DNA from 2 places in the Diaphorobacter ruginosibacter genome. Region 1 is predicted to be linked to the other one. Evidence: predicted binding sites of a transcription regulator. Region 1 holds the regulator's gene; the other holds the start of a gene.
The links. Region 1 encodes LexA, which represses DNA repair genes until DNA is damaged. Its sites were predicted from a motif close to ACTGTATNNNNATACAGT; they were not measured.
Positions count from the first base shown of each region.

Region 2: H9K76_RS05865 (DNA topoisomerase IV subunit B) is a predicted target of LexA. The motif match lies at 6,106-6,123, and genes of this name have one in related genera.

Region 1 is NZ_CP060714.1:2,696,668-2,708,503, forward strand. It holds gene H9K76_RS12150 (superoxide dismutase) at 1-95, opposite strand, end outside; partial or broken gene xseA (exodeoxyribonuclease VII large subunit) at 282-1,597, opposite strand; gene H9K76_RS12160 (MotA/TolQ/ExbB proton channel family protein) at 1,973-2,605, shown strand; gene H9K76_RS12165 (ExbD/TolR family protein) at 2,632-3,057, shown strand; gene lpxK (tetraacyldisaccharide 4'-kinase) at 3,062-4,078, shown strand; gene H9K76_RS12175 (Trm112 family protein) at 4,114-4,296, shown strand; gene kdsB (3-deoxy-manno-octulosonate cytidylyltransferase) at 4,293-5,096, shown strand; gene adk (adenylate kinase) at 5,249-5,905, shown strand; gene H9K76_RS12190 (DMP19 family protein) at 6,133-7,380, shown strand; gene H9K76_RS12195 (asparaginase) at 7,419-8,417, opposite strand; gene lexA (transcriptional repressor LexA) at 8,508-9,194, shown strand; gene H9K76_RS12205 (hypothetical protein) at 9,339-9,773, shown strand; gene H9K76_RS12210 (HugZ family pyridoxamine 5'-phosphate oxidase) at 9,961-10,470, shown strand; gene H9K76_RS12215 (hypothetical protein) at 10,482-10,994, opposite strand; gene H9K76_RS12220 (bestrophin family protein) at 11,097-11,836, shown strand, end outside.
Region 2 is NZ_CP060714.1:1,266,185-1,278,020, forward strand. It holds gene H9K76_RS05825 (hypothetical protein) at 1-3, shown strand, start outside; gene H9K76_RS05830 (hypothetical protein) at 213-536, shown strand; gene H9K76_RS05835 (MBL fold metallo-hydrolase) at 849-1,631, opposite strand; gene bamC (outer membrane protein assembly factor BamC) at 1,760-2,854, opposite strand; gene dapA (4-hydroxy-tetrahydrodipicolinate synthase) at 2,927-3,826, opposite strand; gene H9K76_RS05850 (class I SAM-dependent methyltransferase) at 3,857-4,447, opposite strand; gene H9K76_RS05855 (hypothetical protein) at 4,554-4,775, opposite strand; gene H9K76_RS05860 (MFS transporter) at 4,809-6,029, opposite strand; gene H9K76_RS05865 (DNA topoisomerase IV subunit B) at 6,140-8,125, shown strand; gene H9K76_RS05870 (lytic transglycosylase domain-containing protein) at 8,127-9,167, shown strand; gene parC (DNA topoisomerase IV subunit A) at 9,164-11,518, shown strand.

The DNA of each region.
Region 1 (11,836 bases):
TGGTGCTTGCCGTAGTGGTATTCCAGGGTTTCCTGGCTATACGCCGGGGCCAGAGCGTCCATGGCATAGGGCAATGGTGGCAGGGTGCGTTCCATAGTGTTTTCCTCGTGGTTGAAATGAATAGACGCTGCAGGCCGGCCGTCCGAGTCCCTGCAGCGCAGTGAATACTTGACCATTGTAGGAGGGGAAGACACCCCTTCAGTGGAATATGGAAATGTACGGGACATCGACTTACAGGACGAGCCCGTCCTACCGGGTCCACCCATTCCACCCATTGCCTGCTACAGCAGGCGCGGCGGCGTGACCACGAGATCCAGTTGCCCGTCCGAGACGGCCGCGCGCAGCGCATCGCCGGGCCGGACCTGGTTCACACTCGCGATGGTGCGCCCGGCATCATCCGAGAGCAGCGCGTATCCGCGTGCCAGCACATGCTGGGGATTGAGCAACTCAAGACGCGTTGCAGCGCGCTCAAGACGCTGCTGAAGGCGATCGACCGAGCGTTCCACGGCCCGCGGCAGCGCGGCAGCACATTGCGTCACCCGCTTGTCGCCCACATGGATCTGCCGCGCCACCGACTGCGACAGGCGCTGTGCACGCTGCATCAGTTCAAGGCGTTGCCGGGCCACCAGGCTCGACGGGCGTCCGATCTGCCGGGCCGCGATGTCAAGGCGCTGCGCGTGCCGGTCCAACTGGCCCTGCACCGCTTCGCCCAACCTGTCCTGCATGAGCCCGAGCGCTCCCAGCCACAGGTCCCGCGGCTGCGAGACCAGTTCCGCTGCGGCCGTCGGAGTGGGCGCGCGCAGGTCGGCACAGAAATCGGCGATCGTGAAGTCCGTCTCGTGCCCCACTCCACTGATCAGCGGCACCGGGCTTTGCACGATGGTGCGGGCCAGCTGCTCGTCATTGAATGCCCACAGGTCCTCGATCGAGCCGCCGCCACGCACCAGAAGGATCACGTCCGGCACCGGCATGTCGCCAGCCCGTGCACCACCCTCCTGCGCCATGCCGTAGAGCGCACCCAGCGCGCGAATGAGCGAGGCTGGCGCCTGCGCGCCCTGCACGAGCGCGGGAACCAGCACCACCGGAATATGGGGAACCCGGCGCCTGAGAGCCGTCATCACGTCATGCCAGGCGGCGGCCCCGGGCGAGCAGACCACGCCGATCGACCTCGGGAAGAGCGGCAGCTCGCGCTTGCGGGCACTGTCGAAGAGCCCCTCGGATTCCAACTGCGCCTTCAACCGCAGGAACTGCTCGAACAATGCGCCCTGTCCGGCACGCTGCATGCTGTCGACCACCAGTTGCAGGTCGCCGCGGGCTTCATAGACGCCCAGCTTGCCGCGCACCTCCACCAGTTCGCCGTCGCGAGGGGAAAAATCCATCATCGAGGCCGCACGCTTGAACATGGCACAGCGGATCTGTCCCTGGCCGTCCTTGATCGAGAAATAACAATGACCGCTGGCGGCCCGCGAGAAACCCGTCAGCTCCCCCGGACGGCCACAGGATTGAAACGTGCCTGCAGGGCATCCGATATGGCGCGACACAGCGCGCCGACTTCCCATACGCGCGGCTCCAGCCCTGTATTTTGACGCTCGAACATAGACCAGCCCTGGTTTTACGGGGAGATTGCAAAAGCTCAGTAGTCCACAGAAGCATGTCGACACGGCACTCGACCGTCCCACGCACCTCCAACTTACAAAGCCCAGCAATCTCCGTACAAGTTATTGATTTAAAAGGAAAATTTGATGACGATTTTTTCATCAATGTAAAGAAATCGCCATTCCGCGCCGCTTTGCGCGCCGTCCCATCGCACTTTTCCACAAAGTTATCCACAGAAACTGTGGGCGAATGCCTGAGTAGTACAAAGGGATAAACGCCCGTGCTCAAGCGTGTAGAAAAGACAACGCAGTTTGGCGAGTCGCCATTGTCAACTGAGACATAATCGCCCACTGCTTTCTATTCGCGGGAGAGAGATTTGCTGTCGATCATACAAGCCGCAGGCTGGCCCATCTGGCCATTGATTGCCTGTTCCGTTCTGGCCCTGGCGCTCATCGTGGAGCGCTTCATTGCCCTGAAAACCGCACGCGTCGTGCCGCCCAAGCTCCTGGACGAAGCCATCACGGTGTCGGCCAAGGGCGTGCCCGCGCCCGATGTGGTGTCGCAACTGGCCCAGAACTCGGCACTCGGAGAGGTGCTCGCGTCCGGCCTGCGCACGCTCAACAGCGAACCGGATGCCACCGAAGAAGATGTTCGCGCCGCTATGGAGAGCACCGGCCGCGCCACGGCGCACCGCCTGGAAAAGTACCTGAACGCACTGGCCACCATCGCCTCGGCCGCGCCGCTGCTGGGCCTGTTCGGCACCGTGGTCGGCATGATCGAGATCTTCGGTTCGCAGGGCGGCGGCAACACCATGTCCGGCGGCAACCCCGCCCAGCTTGCGCACGGCATCTCGATCGCCCTGTACAACACCGCATTCGGCCTGATGATCGCCATCCCGACGCTGATCTTCTGGCGCTTCTTCCGCAGCCGCGTCGACGATTTCCTGCTGTCGATGGAGCTGGCCTCCGAGCAGTTCGCCCGCCACCTCAAGCGCCACGCCGCGCGCTGAGCCCACGTTTAGCAGGCACATAGATCATGAATTTTCGTCCACGCGCCAAGGAAGCGCCGGAGATCAACCTGATCCCGTTCATCGACGTGCTGCTGGTGATCCTGATCTTCCTGATGCTGTCGACCACCTACAGCAAGTTCACCGAGATGCAGCTCACGCTGCCCACGGCGGACGTCGAGCAGATGCGCGACCGGCCCAAGGAGATCGTGGTCTCCGTGGGTGCGGACGGCCGCTACGCCGTCAACCGCAGCTCCCTGGAAGGCAAGAGCGTCGATACCGTCGCCGTGGCCCTGCGCGATGCAGCCGTCGCGGGCAAGGACAGCGTGATCATCATCAGCGCCGATGCATCGTCGCCGCACCAGGCCGTCGTCACCGTCATGGAGGCCGCGCGGCGCGTCGGCCTGTCGCAGATCACCTTCGCCACACAGACGTCGGCCTCTGCCGGCAAGTAAGCCCATGGCCGGCAAGGATGCCTCGACCGCGCTGCGCACCGCCTGGCAGCGCCGCGGCGCCGTCGGCCGGCTTCTGTGGCCCCTCTCCCTGCTGCATCGCGGCCTTGTTGCCGCAAGGCGCAGTCTCTATCGCACCGGCATCCTGCCCAGCATGCGCATGCCGGTGCCCGTGATCACCGTGGGCAATGTGATTGCCGGTGGTGCAGGCAAGACGCCCGTGACCATCGCCATCGCCAGGCACCTGAAGGCCCAGGGCTGGAAGCCGGGCATCGTCTCGCGCGGCTATGGTCGCCAGACCCAGGATTGCCGCGCGGTCACCGATGCGAGCACGGCCCGGGAGGTCGGCGACGAGCCCCTGCTGATCGCGCGCGCCACGCAACTGCCCGTGGTCGTCGCACGCCAACGCGCGCAAGCCGCACTGGCGCTGCTGGCCGAACACCCCGAGGTGGATGTGATCCTCTGCGATGACGGCCTGCAGCATCTGGCGCTGCAGCGCGATGTGGAGATCTGCGTGTTCAACGACGAGGGCGTCGGCAACGGCTGGCTGCTGCCCGCCGGCCCGCTGCGCGAACCCTGGCCACGCAACGTGGACCTGGTGCTCTACGCCGGCCGGGCGCCGGGCGGCAGCGCGCCCCAGTTCGAATTGCGGCGTGCGCTCGCCGACGAGGCCATCGACGCGGGTGGCCGCGGCGTGCCGCTGTCCGCGCTGCTCGCACGGCCTGTCGCGGCACTGGCCGGCATCGCCCGCCCCGAGGAATTCTTTGCCATGCTGCGCGCGCGCGGGCTGGTTCTCGCCGACACGCACGCTCTGCCTGATCACAGCGATTTCTCGGACTGGCAGCGCACCGGCGACAGCACCCTGCCGCTGCTATGCACCGAAAAGGATGCCACCAAACTGTGGCCCATCGAACCGCGTGCGCTGGCAGTGCCCCTGCTGGTGGAGTTGCCGCAGGCGTTTTTCGAGGCATTGGACCGGATACTCAGGCGGTATCATCAGCCACTCGTCAACACACATGAATGATCGGTGCGCCCGTGGCGCGCCGCCACAGGACCGCCATGGACCCCAAACTGCTTGAACTGCTGGTATGCCCCGTCACCAAAGGTCCCCTGACCTATGACCGCGACCGCCAGGAGCTGATCTCGCGCAGCGCGCGGCTGGCCTATCCGGTGCGTGACGGCATTCCGGTCATGCTCGAGAACGAAGCCCGCGAACTGACCGACGACGAACTCGAAGCATGAACACGGCCCGCACCACACAGGCACCGTTCACGGTGCTGATCCCCGCGCGCATGGCCTCTTCGCGCCTGCCCGACAAGCCGCTCGCCGACATCGGCGGTATGCCCATGGTGGTGCGGGTGGCGCAGCGCACGATGCAAAGCGGCGCAAGCCGGTCCGTCGTGGCGGCGGATGACCAGCGCATCGTCGATGCCTGCGCACTCCATGGCGTGCACGCCATCCTTACGCGGGCCGATCACCCGAGCGGCAGCGACCGGCTGGCCGAGGCCTGCGAGCAACTCGGCCTCGACGGCAGCGACATCGTGGTCAACGTACAGGGCGACGAGCCGCTGATCGATCCACGGCTGATCGATTCCGTGGCCACGATCCTCGGCGAGCGCACCGATGCCAGCATGGGCACGGCCGCGCACGCGATCGACTCCTACGAAGACTATGTGAATGCCAATGTGGTGAAGGTCGTGCTCGATGCCAAGGGCCTTGCGCACTACTTCAGCCGCTCGCCCATTCCCTTTGCCCGTGATGCCGCGCCCGGCACCGCCTGGTGGAAAGACACGGACCGTCTTCCGGCGGCAGCCCGGGGCATGCAGCCGCTGCGCCACATCGGCATCTACAGCTACCGCGCCGGCTTTCTGCGCCAGTTCCCCCAGCTGCCTGCGGCACCGACCGAGGCCATGGAGGCGCTTGAGCAGCTGCGTGCGCTTTGGCACGGCCACCGCATCGCCGTCCATGTGACCGAACATGCGCCCGGCCCCGGTGTGGACACCCCGGCCGACCTGGAGCGCGTTCGCTCTCTTTTTCGCTGAACCGCCCATTGGAACTACAGGACATTCCTGATGCCATGCGTCAGCTTGGTGCGGGTTACGCGTGCTATCCTTAAACAATTGAGAGCACAAGACCGGGAGCAGGCACGCCTGCGGCTGTCGTGCCAGCAGATTTCAACATACAGAGGATATCCATGAGACTCATTTTGCTCGGTGCCCCCGGTGCCGGAAAGGGCACGCAAGCCGCGTTCATCTGCCAGAAATACGGTATTCCGCAAATCTCCACCGGTGACATGCTCCGCGCGGCCGTCAAGGCTGGCACGCCGCTGGGCGTGCAGGCCAAGGCCGTGATGGACGCAGGCCAGCTGGTGAGCGACGACCTCATCATCAACCTGGTCAAGGAACGCATTGCCCAGCCCGACTGCGCCAAGGGTTTCCTCTTCGACGGCTTCCCCCGCACCATCCCCCAGGCCGACGCCATGAAGGCGGCCGGCGTGAAGCTTGACTACGTGCTCGAGATCGACGTGCCGTTCGAGGCCATCATCGAACGCATGAGCGGCCGCCGCTCGCACCCGGCTTCGGGCCGCACCTACCACGTCAAGTTCAACCCTCCCAAGGTGGCAGGCAAGGACGACGTGACGGGCGAGGACCTCGTTCAGCGTGACGACGACAAGGAAGAGACCGTGAAAAAACGCCTGGATGTCTATGACGCCCAGACGCGCCCCCTCGTGGACTACTATTCCAACTGGGCCAAGGCCGACGCAGTTGCAGCCCCCAAGTACCGCGCCATCAGCGGCACGGGCACCGTGGAAGAGATCACGGCGCGGGCCCTGGCTGCGCTCGCGAGCTGAAACGTCCGGCCTTGCTTGACGACAGCAAAAACGCCGCATCTGCGGCGTTTTTTTATTGCTGGCCGATGGCGTGGGCTACCTGTACCGGCCCGCGTTGGCCTCCGAGGGCATCGCCCGCAGCGGCCTGTTCTTCGTGCAAGTGACGTGAGCCCAGGCAGCCTCCCCCTCCAGCAGGCACAAACAGCCGCAATACAGAACAGAAGAAAAAAGCATCAAAAGGACACTGAATGAGCCAACGACTGCCCTCCACCGACTGGCCCGCGCTGCTGCGCTGTGCCCCGCACTTCAGCCGCGCCATCGTTGATGCGCTGTGCGGATCCGAGCCCGACGACTTTGCACCGCTGGTGCGCGCGGTGTACTACTTCGACCTGTTCGATGCGCAGGTCTCCAACGGCGGCGTCGACCAGTATTTCAGCAACGTGGCCGCGCACCTTGCCGATGCGAGCATGGTGCCCGGCATCATCGCGGCCAACCCCGTCTACGCGCCCGTGCTGCCGCTGATCGAGGAAGCGCACGCGATCTGGACCACGGTGGCAGATGCGTACCGCGAAGACGATGAAGACGATGAGCGTGAGGAAGATGACGACGAGGACGACGACCTGCTGACCCCGCACGCGGAGCGCATGGAGACGATCGCCACCGCGTTCTACGCCCTGCACCACGCCATCCGCCAGCGGCTGGAGGAAGACATCGTGCGCGATCCGCACCGCTACTTTGCCGTGGCACCCGTGCCCGGCCTGCACGGCAGCGGCGTGGAGCATGTGGCGCTCGCGGACGGCGCATACCGCCTGCGCTTCGTGGACGGGTTTCCGATCGGCCCCAACGTTTTCGAGAACGGGGACGGCGGCTGCGACGTGGTCTGGTTCTCGCCCGACCGCACCCTGCTGCAATGCGAAGTGGCCGGCTGGGCTGCGCAGCGCGAGCGCCACTGGATCCACTACCCCAGCCAGGCCAGCAGCAGTTGGACAAGCGGCGAAGACTTCATGAGCGGCGCCCTGCAGGCCGTGCGCAACGACCGGGAGGCGCTAGGCCTGGGACACCATGGCTTGCACGAGACCTTCAACGCCCAGGGCCTGCGCACCAGCGCTCAGCTGTATTGGCATGGCGAAGAGCTGTGCAGCGAGCACATCTACCCGGACGGCACACCCCAATTGCGCATCGCGCCGCATGCGGGCGGCAAGCGCTGGCTGCGCTATTGGCCCGGCGGCGCGCTCAACACCGAGAGCATTGAAGACCGCGACGGCCGCGACCGCTATCTGCGCTGCCTGGACGAACAAGGCGCCGACCTGGCTCCCCAAGGCACCGGCCGCCTCGTCGAAATGCTGAGCCTGGACGATGGCATGCGCCAATGGCGCGAGGGCGAGCTGGTGGGCGGCTTCCTGCACGGCACCGTGCTGCGCTGGGCCAGCCACCCCGATGGCAGCGGCGCGCGCGAGACGGAGCGGACTTTCTACAAGAACGGGCGTGCCGCATAGCGCCGTCCAAAAAGTACGCTCTGCCAGCGCAACCGCCGTCAACCCGGGCCGGCCGCATCCTCTTCCTGAGCGGCCAGATCGTCATCGATCAGGTCCAGCAACAGGCTGATCCGCGCCTTCACGGGGCTCAGACCGTTGGCGCTGGCCCAGCGGGCGCCCGGATCGCTCAGCATCTGCCCCTGTGCGCAGCGTGACGCAATGCGCACCACCACGCCCTCTTCCTCCGCGGCTTCGAGGGCCTTCTCGAGCTCCACGTTCACGGTGCCATTGCCGGTAGCGGCCACGATCACGCCATCGACGCCCTGCTCGACCAGCGCCTTCACCAGGGCGCCAGTCACGCCTGCATGGCTCATCACGATCTCGACACTGGGCCACAGGTCGGCCTCGGGGAGGGTGCGTACCAGCTCGCCGGGAGCCGCGTCATGCGGGCGCTCGGGAGGCAGGTTGCGCGCCCAGCGCACGCGGCGCTCCTCGATGAAACCCAGCGGTCCGAGATCGCCCGATGAAAACGCATGGAGCCGCAGCGGATGGATCTTGCTGACCTCGCGCGCGCCATGGATCTCGCCTGCGGCAACGCACAACACGCCGCTGGCCGTGGGCTCCATCGCGACGACGGCGGCATCCAGCAGGTTCTGCGGGCCATCGGGCGCCATGGCCGTGGCGGGCCGCATCGCACTGCACAGCACCAGCGGCTTCACAGGCCTCAGCACCTGCTGAAGAAACCACGCGGTCTCCTCCAGCGTATCGGTGCCATGGGTGACCACGACGCCCTGCACGTCCGGATCGGCCAGGTGCTGCGCGCAGTGCCGCGCAAGCCGGAGCCACACGTCGTGCGTCATGTCCTTGCTGTCCAGCTGGGCGACCTGCTCGGCCACCAGTCCGCCGGTGGCAACGTCCCGCAGTGCTGGAACCGCATCGATCAGGTCAGCCACACCGATCTGCGCGGCGGTGTAGCCCGTATTGGCTCCTGCGACCGAAGAAGTGCCCGCTATCGTCCCGCCCGTTCCCAGCAGTACGATTTTTTTTGCAACAACCACTTGCGTCTCCTTAAAAACTGTTCAAAAATACAGGCACTGGTTTTTTACACAGTACATTTTCCCAACCGACTGTATTGGATGGATCGCACCATGTCCGACAGCCCCAAGCTCACCGCCCGTCAGCAACAGATTCTGGATCTCATCCAGAACGCCATTTCGCGCACCGGCGCGCCGCCCACCCGTGCCGAGATCGCCGCGGAACTGGGCTTCAAGTCCGCCAATGCAGCGGAGGAGCATCTGCAGGCATTGGCACGCAAGGGCGTGATCGAGCTGGTCAGCGGTACCTCGCGCGGCATCCGCCTGCGCTCCGAGACCGTGCGCAACATCAATGCCGCACGTGGTTCCCAGTTCGGTTCGCAATTCAACCTGCCGATTCCAGGCCTGTCCCAGCTCGTGCTGCCGCTCATCGGCCGCGTCGCTGCGGGCTCACCCATTCTCGCCCAAGAACACGTCGACCAAAGCTACATGGTCGAGGGCAGCCTGTTCGCACGCAAGCCCGATTACCTGCTCAAGGTGCGCGGCATGTCCATGCGTGACGCCGGCATCATGGACGGTGACCTGCTGGCCGTGCAGGCCACCACCGATGTGCGCAATGGCCAGATCGTCGTCGCGCGCCTGGGCGAAGAGGTCACCGTCAAGCGCCTGCGGCGTGCAGGCAGCCAGATTGAGTTGCTGCCCGAGAACCCCGACTATCCGATCATCACCGTTCAGCCTGGTGAGCCGTTCGAGATCGAGGGTCTTGCGGTCGGACTGATCCGCAACACCATGCTCATGTAGCCTTTCCCAGCGCCTTTCGCAGGTGGCGGGCGTCTGACGGAGTGTGTTTTCCGTCAACCCTGCGGCAGCGCGCTTTCCGTGTATCTGGCAATCCTGCCTGTGTTCAACCTTTCATGACCACGTGCGTCATGCCGGAGTACCCACATGCGTTCTGCCCTCATCGAACTCACCGCCCTCGCCCAGCCATTCAGCCGCGCCGCACACTGGCTCGCCCGGCATGCCGGCAACGACAGCGTCGTCGTGACCCGCACCGACATCGACCTGTCGGAGCTGAAGCTGCTGGTACGCCCTCGCCTGGGCAAGGTGCGCAGACTGGCCACCAGCGCATCCAACAGCGATCGCATGGCTGACACGCCGGTGCAGGCCAGCCTGCAACTGGCCATCCACAATCCATCGCTGACAACAACAGATTCAGCGCAGCAGCTGCCTTCCCGGCCCGCACTGCGCGTGGTCGTCAAGCCCGATGCATCCGGCACGGGCCGCATGGTGATCTCGGGCCGCATGGCCGATGTCTGTGCGGAACTTGATCGCCTGGCGCGCCAGGAGCGCCTGGGCCGCCACATGCAGCCCTGCGCCTGACCAGCGCCCGAATATCCGCCGGCCTGTGGCACATGACCCGTTGCTGTTGGCCGGCCACACCCCATCAAGCCAGTGAACGAAAGGTTCTGCTGCACATTGCGTGCGAGGAATCTGGTTCACTGGCTTTTCCTGCTGCGGTGTTTCTACAATCGACGGAGCTTCCCTTCACTGGAAAGAGCACTCCGCCATGCCACATGAATCCCGTCTGCAGCGCAGCCTGCGCGAGTTGATCGAGCAACGACGCACTGCGGCGCTTGCCACTTGGTCGCCAGGAGAAGGCGAATGCGAAGACCGTGCACCGCTGGTGTCCATGGTGCCGTTTGCCTGGTGCGCCGAATATGGCTGCATCGTCCTGCACGTAAGCGCCCTTGCAGTCCACACGCAGGCCATGGAGTTGCATCCGGCCGTATCCCTGCTCTTTTGCGCCCCGGAGGTCGAGGGCGAAGGTGTGCATGCGCTCGAACGCGTCAGCCTGCAGGGCGTGGCCTCCACCCCGCCCAGGGAAAGCGCACTCTGGAGCGCCCTGCGCACCTGCTACATGCAGCGCTTCCCCGAGGCGGAGTTCATGGGTGAGCTGCCGGACTTCCGTTTCGTGTGCATCACGCCATCCCGCGCACGGCACGTGGCCGGGTTCGGTGCTGCGCGCGACGTGGATGGGAATGATTTTGTCGCTGCGATGAATGCCACGCCGCAGTGAGCATGAAGGACTCACGCGTCCGGCTCGCCCCCCGCGACATGCGCAGCCACGCCTGCAAACGCCGGATCGGCATGCCCTGCAACACAGCCGCTCACATAGTCCTGCCACATCTGGCCCTGCTGCTCGACCTGGGCAGAGAGGAATCGCTCAAGCATCGGCGCGGCCTCCGAACAGCGCTCATAGGCATAGGGATCGGATCGAAGGCAAGCCGACTTCAGCTGCAGCCAGGCGGCCTCCCGCGTGACCCTGTAGCCCTGCAGGCGCTGCCACTGATGCAGCAACTCGTGCGCGAAGACCCCTGCGACGGCAGGATGGCCGAGCCTGAGCGGCTGCGTCGGCCGGCACTGCTCGAAGCATGCACGCGGCATGGAGATGCGGCCGCCATTCATCGACAGCGCCCGGTGCGTATCGCCGATGCGCCGCAGCCCCAGGCGCAGCCTCGGCTCCAATGCGCCCAGCGAATCGGCAAAGAAACGATGCACGAACAAACGCTCTGCATCGGTGAGTGCGCGGAACCAGAACATGCCCGCAATGTACTGTGATCTACCGTGACATGCGGCGAGGTGCGATGGCAGGACGGCGCACATTGCGGCAGGGCACGGTTTTTTTGATCGACAATACCCGCCATGATCGTTCGCCCCACCCTGCACTGGCTGCGCATGCTGTTCGTGCTACGCGGCTCCGTGCTGCCCATCATCACGCCCCAGCTCCTGGCCGCAACGGGGTTCGCAACGGTGGTAACGGCACTGCACGGCTTCATTCTCGACTGGAAGGTCTCGCTGAATTTCGTGCCGTTCTCACTGATCGGCCTCACGCTGGCGATCTTCCTGGGGTTCAGGAACAGCACCTCGTATGCGCGCTATTGGGAGGCTCGCACACTCTGGGGCGTGGTGCTCATAGAGACCCGCAACCTCATGCGCAACGCCCGGGTGCTGTCCCGCAATCCCGACGCAGCCCACGCCCTGGCGCCGCGCCTGTGCGCATTCGCGCATGCCATGCGACACCAGTTGCGCCGCACCGACCCACGCGCCGACCTGCTGCTGTTTCTCTCGCCCGAGGAAACCCAGCGCGTGGCCAGGTCCCCGTCCCCCGCCAACATGACGGTCGTCATGGCCGGCGAGTGGCTGGGCGAGCGGGTGCGCGATGCCGACATCGAGCCGGCCATCGTTCCCTCCTTTGACCGCTCGCTCTCCGGCCTGACGGCTGCCCTGGGTGGCTGCGAGCGCATTGCGAACACCCCCATTCCGTTCACCTATTCGGTGATCATCCACCGCTGCATCTACCTGTATTGCTTCTGGCTGCCCTTCGGCCTGCTGGACGCGATCGGCCCGATGACGCCCGTGATCGTATGCTTCATCGCCTACAC
Region 2 (11,836 bases), 1.4 Mb from region 1:
TGACCAAAAAGTCACAGGAATGTAAACCTTCATGATTCACGTCGGGATAACCCTCTATTGCCCAAAATAATTCTTATAATATGTGGCTGTAATTCGCAAATCGTGGGGCTCAGTATGGATTGGGTGCCCCATTCGGCCTTGTGCATTGCTTTGCAAGAGGTGGGCATAAGGGCTAATCAAATCTGATCTGACTGTCCAAATAGGAAATTGAAATGAAGAACTCCATCGTTCTCGCCGCTCTGGTTGCTGCTGTTGCCCTGTCCGCTTGCGGCAAGAAGGAAGAAGCTGCTCCCGCTCCTGCGCCAGCTCCTGTTGAAGCCCCGGCTGCTGCTCCCGCTGCCGACCAGGCCGCTGCTGCTGCCAGCCAGGCTGCCGCCGCTGCGACCGAAGCCGCTTCCGCTGCTGTGGACGCCGCATCCGCTGCTGCTTCCGCTACCGTCGACGCTGCTGCCAATGCCGCGAACAACGCCGCTGACGCTGCCAAGGCTGCCGCTGATGCCGCTGCCAACGCTGCTGCTTCCGCTGCCAACAAGTAATAATCACTCTTCTGCAGCGCGGGCCTGAAAGATGGCTTGTGCAACTGAGGGTAAAGGCTCCACCGAAAGGTTGGAGCCTTTTTGTTTTGGGTGCCACGCAATGCGCGAACGCGGTGAAATGCGTGACGCTATCCGCTGTTTATCTCGTTTGTGTCTCTTTGTTTTTTCAACAGCAAAATGAAAATCCTGTCCCGGAGCGTGGGGAATGATCAGGTAGCCGTCAGGGGAACTCCATTTCAAAATGGAATGGCGTGAAATGAGCGGTAAATCCTGCTGGACAAAAGTGGCATTAATCGAGTGGATTTGCTGGCGTCAGTTGCCGACCTGGACCCAGCATGAGCCGGATTTCTGCAACGCCACGTCGATGTCGGCTGCATCGCGTCCCAGGGCGGTGGCGAGTGCCTGTCGGGCCAGTTTGGGCAGGTTGTTCTCCTTGCTCAAATGCGCTGCCACCACGCGCTGAAGCCTGTCCCTGTCCACGAACTGGAGCAGTTGCGCGGTCTGCTCATTGGCCAGATGGCCATGGTCACCGCCGATGCGCCGCTTGAGAAACGCGGGGTAGCGGCCATTGCGCAGCATCTCACTGTCGTGATTGGCTTCGATGAGCAACGCGTCGCAGTCCGCAATGTAGGGCGCGACCGCGAGACTGGCGTGTCCGAGGTCGGTGAGCAGCGCGATATGCCGTGCCCCATCGCTCACGCGCAGGTGCAGCGGCTCCCGGGCGTCATGTGGCACGGCAAACGGCAGGACCTCCATGGCCCCCAGGTCGATGCTCTCGCCATGTGCCGTGATGCGCAGAAGGCCATGAAGATCGGGCTCACCGATCGCCTCATAGGTTCCGCGGCTCATCCAGACGGGAATGCCGTGGCGTAACGCGAGCGTCGCCATGCAGCCGACATGGTCGGAGTGTTCATGCGTGATGAAGATGCCATCGATCTGCTGTATCCCGAGGCCCGCTTCGCCCAGGCGCTCGGCGGTGATGCGGATTCCGAGGCCGCAATCCACCAGCAGTCTCCTGGTGGAGTGGCCGCTGCGGCCTTCGACGATGGTGGAGTTGCCCGAGCTGCCACTGCCCAGGCTCTTGAAGCGAAGCATGCGCTATGTACCGCGGTAGAGGCCCTGTCTGATCGAAAAAGAAAAATGCGCCTTGTCCACGGACATGGACAAAGGCGCATGGTGGAGTGTACATCGGTGCCGGATCGGGCACCGATGTCCTCACGTGCTTACTTCATGTCGTCGGCCAGCACGCGCAGGATGCGCTCGGCATTGGCCGAGGTTTCCGGTGCGCCGGCGGCATTCAGGACCGTCACCACGCTCTGCGATGCTTCGCTGCGGACGACGACGCGGTACTTGAGCGGCGGAACGGCATCCGGTGCACCCTTGAACAGCTTGCTGAAGAAGCCTTGTTCCTTCTTGTTCGGATCGGGTGCGACATAGCGCACGTAGTACACGCCTTCCGCACGGTTGCGATCCTCGACCGTGAAGCCGGTGCGGTCCAGCGACAGGCCGACGCGGCGCCATGCACGATCGAAACCTTCGTCGAGCTGGATAACGGGCACGCCGTTCGCGTTGGTCACCTTGACCGATGGTGCGAGCGGGGTGGTCTGCGCAGCAGCTGCGGCGGCCTTCGACTGGGCTTCACTCACGCCGAGCTTGACCATCATGCGGCGCAGGAATTCGGCCTCAAGCTCCGGGTCGACCGGGCGCGGCTGCCACATCGTGGCGTCCTTCTGCTGGTTGCTGTAGACCTCGATCATGCCTCGATGGCTCACGTAGATGTTGGTGCCGCCCTTGGGGTTGCGCTCCAGGCGTGTGCGGAACTTGTCGCGTTCGCCCGTGGAGTACAGGCCGTCGAACAGCTTGCCGATAGTCGAGCGGATCATGTCCTGCGGGATCTTGGCGCGGTTCTCGGCCCAGTCGGTTTCCAGAATGCCGAGCTCGGAATTTTCCTGGGTGAAGACGAAGCCGTTCTCGAGCCAGAAGTCACGCACCGGTTCCCAGAGCTTGTCTGCCGGGCGGTCGATCACGAGCCAGCGCTGGTTTCCGTCGCGCTCGATGTGTACGTCGCCGATCGTGGAGGGTGCCGTGTTGGGACCTGTGGGCTTCTGTGCCTGGCCCGCCTCGTAGGCTTGCGCGGAGACAGCGCCGCCGGGCACGGTGTAGCGGGTGTCGCGCGAGAGCTGTGTCAGGTCGGGCGGCACCTCGAGTGTCGCGCCCTTCTTGGCGCTCTTATAGTCGATCTTGTCGCTCTCCAGCACGGAGCAGGCGGACAAAGCCAAAGCCAGGCCCAGCAGGCCGAGTCGTGTCGTAGCGTTCACGCGAAATTCCTCATTGATTTGGGAGTGCCGTTGGGAGCGGTATCAGGCCGGTCGCAGGGGCGGTCGCCGGCCTCAGCCGAGCAGGCCCGCCGCACGCAGGGCAGCCTCCACCACCGCTTCGTTGCCCTGGCTCATGGTCGTCATCGGCAGGCGCAGCGTGCCGCCGCACAGGCCCATGCGCTCCATGGCCCACTTCACGGGGATGGGGTTGGCTTCCACGAAAAGGTTCTTGTGCACCGGCAGAAGCCTGAACTGGATCTCCATGGCCTTGCGGACATCGCCTGCGATCGCAGCCTTGCACAGCTCGGCCATCAGACGTGGTGCCACGTTGGCTGTCACGCTGATGTTGCCCTGTCCACCGCAGAGCATGAGCGCCACGGCGGTCGGGTCGTCACCGGAGTAGACGGAGAAATGTGCGGGCTTTTCACGGATCAGCCACTGCGCGCGCTCGATGTTGCCGGTGGCTTCCTTGATGCCGACGATGCCGGGCACCTGGGCCAGGCGCATCACGGTTTCATGGTGCATGTCGGCCACCGAGCGGCCGGGCACGTTGTACAGGTACATCGGCAGGTCGCCCACGGTCTCGGCGATGGTCTTGAAGTGCTGGTACTGGCCTTCTTGCGTCGGCTTGTTGTAGTAGGGCACGACCTGCAGCTGGCTGTCGGCACCCACGCTCTTGGCGAACTTGGCAAGCTCGATCGCCTCCGCGGTGGAGTTGGCGCCGCAGCCGGCCATCACGGGGACGCGGCCGGCGGCTTGCTCGACGGACACGCGGATGATCTCGCAGTGCTCTTCCACATTCACTGTGGGGGACTCGCCGGTGGTACCGACGACGCCAAGGCAGGCCGTGCCTTCGGCGATGTGCCAGTCGATCAGTTTGCGCAGGGTGGGGTAGTCCACACTGCCGTCCTTGTGCATGGGAGTGACCAGGGCAACGATGCTGCCGGTCAGGGGAGCGCTGGGAGAAGTCATGTCCGTGTCTTTATACGGGAAAGAAGCATTCTAACTAGTCAGAGTGTGGCCCAGGGAGGCCCTGAACAACTCTGCCGCGGAATCGGGTTCGCGTCGGGCCACGATGCGTTGAACGAATCGCTCGGGATCGTCCAGGAATCCGTCCTCGTAGGCAATGACGCGCAAGTCCTTGCAGACCTGCAGCAACTCGCCGGGCTGGAGCAGGAATTCCGCGCGGGCGGGTCTTCCGACCGTTTCGTTGCCGCTTGCGAAGGTTTCATGGATCAGCACGCCGCCCGGCGCAAGGCTGTCCAGGATGACCGGAAAAATCGGTCTCCAGAGGTAATTGGTGACAACAACTGCTGCAAACTGCCGCCCCGGCAGGGGCCAGGGGCCGTTCTCGATGTCCGCCTCGAGGACCGCGCCGAAGCGGCCCGCAGAGGCCAGCACCTCGGGTGAGCGGTCGACGCCGGTCACCTGGTGGCCGCGCGATGCGAGCCACTGCATGTGTCGCCCCGAGCCGCAGGCCACGTCCAGCACGTCCGCACCCGGGGCAATCAGGTGCGACCAGCGCTTCACCCATGCGGAGGGAGAATGCAGCGGGGCATGTTCGGTGGCGTGGCTGGCGTTGGGGAGGGTCATCTCGATGCGGTGCGGCCTTTCGGGGCCGGGCAAGGTGGTGCCGTGGAGAGGCTGTGGTGAAGTGGGCGATTATTCATCAACTCGCCAGGCCGGCAATGGGTTGACTTCAGAAGCACGCCCACAACTGGTCGGCCAGCGTCACCAGGAAATCGGGCTGGGCATAGAGCGAGAAGACGCCCAGCAGCACGGCGGCGATGGCGACGGTCATGGCGATGGCCGCCGCCAGCCGGACACCCGTCCGCCTGCCTGCCGATGGGCTTTCCCCTGCATCGGGGCGTCGGCCCGAGCCGGGTCCGGCATGGGTTGAGGTGCTGGCAGGTGTCGACATGGTGATGGTGTCCCAACGAGGAGTACGGGTGCGCTATGCGGCCTGTGGGGCTGCAGGGCGGACAATCGCATTTTCGCGCACGGGAAGATTCACCAATCCCGCGAAGACGCCAAGGGCAATCGACAGATACCAGACGACGTCATAGCTGCCCGTCCGGTCGTACAGGTAACCGCCGAGCCACACGCCCAGGAAACTGCCGATCTGGTGGCTGAAGAAAATGAAGCCGCTGAGCATCGACATGTGCTGCACGCCGAAGATCTGCGCGACCACCGCATTGGTGGGCGGCACGGTGGACAGCCACAGCGCGCCGATCACGGCAGAGAACACATAGACCGACAGGGGCGACAGCGGCACCAGCAGGAAGACGGCAATGACGACGGCCCGCGCGAAGTAGATGAAGGCCAGGATATGGCGCTTGGCCATGCGCTGGCCCAGCGTGCCGGCGATATAGGTGCCGAACACGTTGAACAGGCCGATCAACGCGAGCGCGTAGCTGGCCACCTGCGGGGACAGGCCATGGTCCTTCAGGTAGCTTGGCATGTGCACGCCGATGAACACCACCTGGAAGCCGCAGACGAAATAGCCGGCGGTAAGCAGCAGGAAGCTCGGATAGCGGATAGCCTCCTTGAAGGCCGCGCCCGCGCTCTGCGTGCGCTTGACCTGGGCCGAGCCCTGGAAACCTGGCTCGCGCAGGCCGAAGGCGAGCGGAATGATCAGCAGCACGGCAATCGACAGCACCAGCAGCGCCGTCTTCCAGCCCAGTTGCAGGATGAGCTGGCCTTCGACCGGAACCATCAGGAACTGTCCGAACGAGCCGGCGGCGGCCGCCACGCCCATGGCCCAGGAGCGCTTGTCCGCGGCGATCTGCCGGCCGAGGACGCCATAGATCACGGCATAGGTGGTGCCGGCCTGCGCCGCGCCGATCAGCACGCCGGTGGTCAGCGCGAACAATCCCGGGGTCGGCGACAAGGCCATTCCGGCCAGCCCCAGCGCGTAGAGGACCGCGCCGCCGATGAGCACCTTGAACGCGCCGAGACGGTCGGCGGCAATGCCTCCTAAAATGCCGAACAGACCCCAGGCCAGATTCTGAATGGCCAGGGCAAAGGCGAACGTCTCCCGAGTCCAGCCCATCTCCTGCGTGATCGGTTGCAGCCACATGCCGAAGCCGTGGCGAATGCCCATCGACAGCGTGACCACGGCAGCACCGCAGGCGAGCACCTGTGCCATGGGCAATTTTTTTGGATCGTTTTGCATTTGCACAAATGTAGCCAAAACACGGTGTTCCCGCAGGCGCCGGGTTGAGCCCCGCGCGGTGGGGAAAAGACATAAGCCTGTTTTTATATCCAGTATTACAATGCGCCGCCATGGCAACCAAACCTGCATCCAATCCGGCAAGTGAATACTCCGAAGGCTCCATTCGCGTCCTCAAGGGATTGGAGCCCGTCAAGCAGCGTCCGGGCATGTACACCCGCACGGACAACCCGTTGCACATCCTCCAGGAAGTGCTGGACAACGCCGCCGACGAGGCGCTTGCCGGTTTCGGCAAGAAGATCAAGGTCACCCTGCACACCGATGGGTCGGTGAGCGTGGAGGACGACGGCCGCGGCATTCCGTTCGGCATCCATCCCGAAGAGGGCGCGCCCGTCGTCGAGCTCGTGTTCACGCGCCTGCACGCCGGGGGCAAGTTCGACAAGGGCAACGGGGGCGCCTACAGCTTCTCGGGCGGCCTGCACGGCGTGGGTGTCTCGGTGACCAACGCGCTGTCGAAACGCCTCGAAGTCACCACCCACCGCGAAGGCCAGGCCGCAAGGCTGGTGTTCTCCGGCGGCGACGTGGTCGAGCCGCTGGTGGCCCGCCCCCTGCAGGCCGGCGAGCGCAAGCAGGGCACGACCGTGCAGGTCTGGCCCGATGCATCGTATTTCGAGTCGGGAGCCCTGCCCATGGGCGAACTCACCAACCTGCTGCGCAGCAAGGCCGTGCTCATGCCTGGCGTCACCGTCACGCTGGTCAACGAGAAGACCCGCGATACGCAGACCTGGCAGTACAAGGGCGGCCTGCGCGACTACCTGGCGCAGACGCTCAACGCCGATCCCGTGATCCCGCTGATCGAGGGCGAAGGCTATGCCGACCGCAACAGCGAGAGCTTCGCCGAAGGCGAGGGCGCGGCGTGGTGCGTGGCGTTCACCGAAGAGGGATCTCCGGTGCGCGAGAGCTACGTGAACCTGATTCCGACCACGGCCGGCGGAACCCATGAAAGCGGCCTGCGCGATGGCCTGTTTCAGGCGGTCAAGAGCTTCATCGAGTTCCACTCGCTGCTGCCCAAGGGTGTCAAGCTCATGCCCGAGGACGTGTTTGCGCGCGCCAGCTATGTGCTGTCGGCCAAGGTGCTCGACCCGCAGTTCCAGGGGCAGATCAAGGAGCGCCTGAACTCGCGCGACGCCGTGCGCCTGGTGTCGAGCTTCGTGCGGCCATCGCTCGAACTCTGGCTCAACGAGCACGTCGATTTCGGCAGGAAGCTGGCCGAACTGGCGATCAAGGCCGCGCAGACCCGCCAGCGCGCGGGCCAGAAGGTCGAGAAGAAGAAGGGTTCGGGCGTCGCCGTCCTGCCCGGAAAACTCACCGACTGCGAGAGCCGCGACCTGGCCTACAACGAGGTTTTCCTGGTTGAGGGCGATTCCGCCGGCGGCAGCGCCAAGATGGGTCGGGACAAGGAGAATCAGGCCATCCTGCCGTTGCGCGGCAAGGTGCTGAACACCTGGGAGGTCGAACGCGACCGCCTGTTCGCGAACACGGAAGTGCACGACATCTCGGTCGCCATCGGTGTCGACCCGCACGGACCGAACGATACGCCCGACCTGAGCGGCCTGCGCTACGGCAAGATCTGCATTCTCTCGGATGCCGACGTGGACGGCTCGCACATCCAGGTGCTGCTGCTCACGCTGTTCTTCCGCCACTTTCCCAAGCTCATCGAGGCAGGAAACATCTACGTGGCGCGTCCGCCGCTGTTCCGTGTCGATGTGCCCGCGCGCGGCAAGAAGCCCGCAGCCAAGGTCTATGCGCTCGATGCGGCGGAACTCGAGAGCATTCTCGACAAGTCCGCCAAGGACGGCGTGCCGCGCGAGAAATGCCAGATCAGTCGCTTCAAGGGCCTGGGCGAGATGAACGCCGAGCAGCTCTGGGAGACCACGCTGAATCCGGATACCCGTCGCCTGCTGCCGGTGCGCGTGGGCGGTGCGTTCGATTTCGGCGCAACGGAAGGCCTGATGACCAAGCTGATGGGCAAGGGCGAGGCCGCCGCGCGCCGTGAACTGATGGAAGTTCATGGCGACGAGGTGGAGGTCGACATCTGACATGAACGGGCCCTCGCGTCACCTCGGATTCCCGACGCCCGGACAGGCTCCGGCGTTGCGTCCGCTCTTGCGTGCGGGAGCGGGCGGGAGTGCGGGTGGCCGCAGCGGCCTGGCCGGGCGCCTGCTGAGGTTGCCCCTGCTTGCCGCGGTGCTGTGCCTCGCGCAGCAGGCGGCGCACGCCGATCTGTGGGCCTATGTCGATTCGCGCGGAGTCACGCATTTCGCCGCGGAGCAGATCGATGCCAACTACACCCTGTTCTTCCGTGGCGACCAGTTCGATTCCACGCGCGATGCCAGGACGGAGGACGCGGGCTCGGACCATACGGACTATTCGCTTGCGGAAGCAGGAAGCGCCAGCGTGCGCAAGCTGGCATTCATCGACATCTCGCCGGGCTACAAGAGCGTGCGCACACAGATTCGCGGTGCGGCGCAGTCGTCGGGTCTCGAATATGAGCTGCTCAAGGCCGTCATCGCCACCGAGTCGGGCTTCGACCGGATGGCGGTTTCGCCGCGCGGTGCGGTCGGCCTGATGCAGCTGATGCCCGCCACCGCCAGCCGCTTCGGCGTGGCTGCCGACAAGAAGCGCAGCGTGGCGCAGAAGCTCGAAGACCCGGCCACGAACCTCAACGCCGGGGCCAGCTACCTGCGTTATCTGCTCAAGCTTTTCGACGGCCGCAAGGACCTTGCCCTGGCGGCCTACAACGCGGGCGAAGGCGCCGTGCAGCGCGCCGGCAACCGGATTCCCGCGTACCGCGAAACCCAGAATTACGTGAAGAGCGTGCTGGGCCTGTATGCCATGCTCAAGCCGCCGGAGCCGGTGCGCGCGCATCGTGCCCACCAGGCGCAGCAGGGCGTCGTCCCCGGCCGTATCCGCATGGAGATCCCTGCGGGCACGGCGGAGGAGGCCTCCTCTGCTCCCTCTTCTTCCTCATCCTCTTCTTCACCCACCACTTTCTCATCCCCTCTTGGCGCCGCCGGCTCGAACAGCGTTGTTCGAGTCGCCTCGCGCGCCACATGGCAAGACTTGTCTGCGAACGAATGAGCGATCAATCCACTCTTGAATTTTCTGCTGATCAGCCCGACGGCGACAGCCTGGAACTGGCGCAGTATGCGCAGCAGGCGTACCTGGAATACGCCCTCTCCGTCGTGAAGGGGCGCGCGCTGCCCGATGTGAGCGACGGCCTCAAGCCCGTGCAGCGCCGCATCCTCTATGCGATGGATCGCATGGGCCTTGGCTACAGCGGCCCCACGCGCAACGTGCCGGCCAAGCCGGTGAAGAGCGCGCGCGTCGTCGGCGACGTGCTCGGCAAGTACCACCCGCACGGAGACCAATCCGCCTACGACGCACTGGTACGCCTGTCGCAGGACTTCAGCCAGCGCTATCCGCTGATCGACGGGCAGGGCAACTTCGGCAGCCGCGACGGTGACGGTGCGGCCGCGATGCGCTACACCGAGGCGCGCCTGGCCAAGATCACCACGCTGCTGCTCGACGAGATCGACATGGGCACGGTGGACTTCATGCCCAACTACGATGGTTCGTTCGACGAGCCCCGGCAACTGCCCGCGCGCCTGCCGTTCTCGCTGCTCAACGGATCAAGCGGCATTGCGGTGGGGCTGGCGACGGAGATTCCGAGCCACAACCTGCGCGAGGTGGCCGATGCCTGCGTTGCGCTCGTGAAGTCCGCGAAGCTGAGCGACGATGAGCTCTATGCGCTGATCCCCGGCCCGGACTATCCGGGCGGTGGCCAGATCATCAGCAGCGCATCCGACATCCAGGATGCCTACCGCACGGGCCGTGGCAGCCTCAAGGTGCGCGCGCGCTGGAAGATCGAGGAACTTGCCCGCGGACAGTGGCAGCTCATCGTCACCGAACTGCCTCCGGGCACCAGTACGCAGAAGGTGCTGGAGGAGATCGAGGAGCTGACCAACCCCAAGGTGAAGACCGGCAAGAAGGCGCTCACGCAGGAACAGAGCCAGCTCAAGGCCAGCATGCTGGCACTGCTGGACGGCGTTCGCGACGAGTCCAGCAAGGATGCACCCGTGCGGATCGTCATCGAGCCCAAGACGGGCAAGGTGCCGCAGCAGGAACTCATCACCACGCTGCTTGCGCACACCAGCCTTGAAACATCGTCGTCGATCAACCTCACGATGATCGGCCTCGACGGCAGGCCGGTGCAGAAGTCGCTGCGCCAGATGCTGGAGGAGTGGATCAGCTTCCGCCAGACGACGATCGCACGCCGTTCGCAGCACCGACTGAACAAGGTGCTCGACCGCATCCATATCCTCGAAGGCCGTCAGCTCGTGCTGCTGAACATCGACGAGGTGATCGCCATCATCCGGGCTTCGGACGAACCGAAGGCAGCGCTGATCGAGCGCTTCCGGCTTACCGACCGCCAGGCCGAGGACATCCTTGAAATCAGGCTGCGCCAGCTGGCACGGCTTGAGGCGATCAAGATCGAGCAGGAGCTCTCCGAGTTGCGCGAGGAGCAGGGCAAGCTCGAGGAAATCCTGGCCAACCCGAATGCGCTGCGTCGCCTGATGATCAAGGAGATCGAGGCCGATGCCAAGCAGTTTGCCGATTCGCGCCGCACATTGATCCAGGCGGAGAAGAAGGCGGTAGCCGAGGTGAAGGTGGTGGACGAGCCGGTGACGGTCGTCATCTCCGAGAAGGGCTGGGTGCGTGCGCGCACCGGACACGGCCACGAGGCCGGCAGTTTCGGCTTCAAGTCGGGCGATACGCTGTACGGCACCTTCGAATGCCGTACGGTGGATACGCTGATCGTGTTCGGCAGCAACGGCCGTGTGTACTCGGTCGCCGTGTCGCAACTGCCGGGCGGCCGCGGCGACGGCCAGCCGATCACCACGCTGATCGATCTTGAAAGCGGCACGCAGCCCGTGCACTACTTTGCCGGCCCCAACAATGCGGCGCTGCTGCTCGCGGGCTCGGGCGGCTATGGCTTCATCACCACGGTGGAGCACATGACGGCACGCAATCGCGGCGGCAAGTCGTTCGTGAACCTGGGCGACAAGGAGACGCTGTGCCGGCCCTCGCATGCTGCATTCACCACGGCGTCGCAGGAGCTGGTGCCCGCGACCCATGTGTGCTGCGCCTCGGTGGGCGGCCGCATTCTCACGTTCGAGATCGCCGAGCTCAAGATGATGGAAAAGGGCGGTCGCGGGCTCATGCTGATCGACCTGGAGGACAAGGACCAGCTTGGCGGCGCGGTGGCTTACACCCGCAGCGTGCGCTTCACGGGCATCGGCCGCGGCGGCAAGGCGCGCGAGGAGACGCTGGAAATCCGTTCGCTCAACAACGCGCGCGCAGCGCGTGGGCGCAAGGGCAAGGCGGGGGATTTCGGCTTCAAGATCAACGATCTGATCCGCGTGGAGTAAGCCGGTTGCACATCGCCGAAAGGCGATAAGAAAAATGCGTGAACCTTTGAGGGTCACGCATTTTTTTTGGTTCTTCGTGGAATACCGGGGTGGATGGGGGCGCGTGACGAATGGGCGCGCTGTGCTTTCGGTGAGAGTCTTCGTGTGGAGGTGCTGATATGGCCCCTCATACTTTGTTGCAAAGGCTTGCCGTACCAAAGTACTGTCTTCGCCTTTGCGTCGCGTCTGAGGGGCCATCTCAGCATTGGGGTGAACAGTTCAAGGCGGGCGCGCGCTGCTCAGGCAGTCACTTGGAAAGCCTCAATACTATCCCCAGTA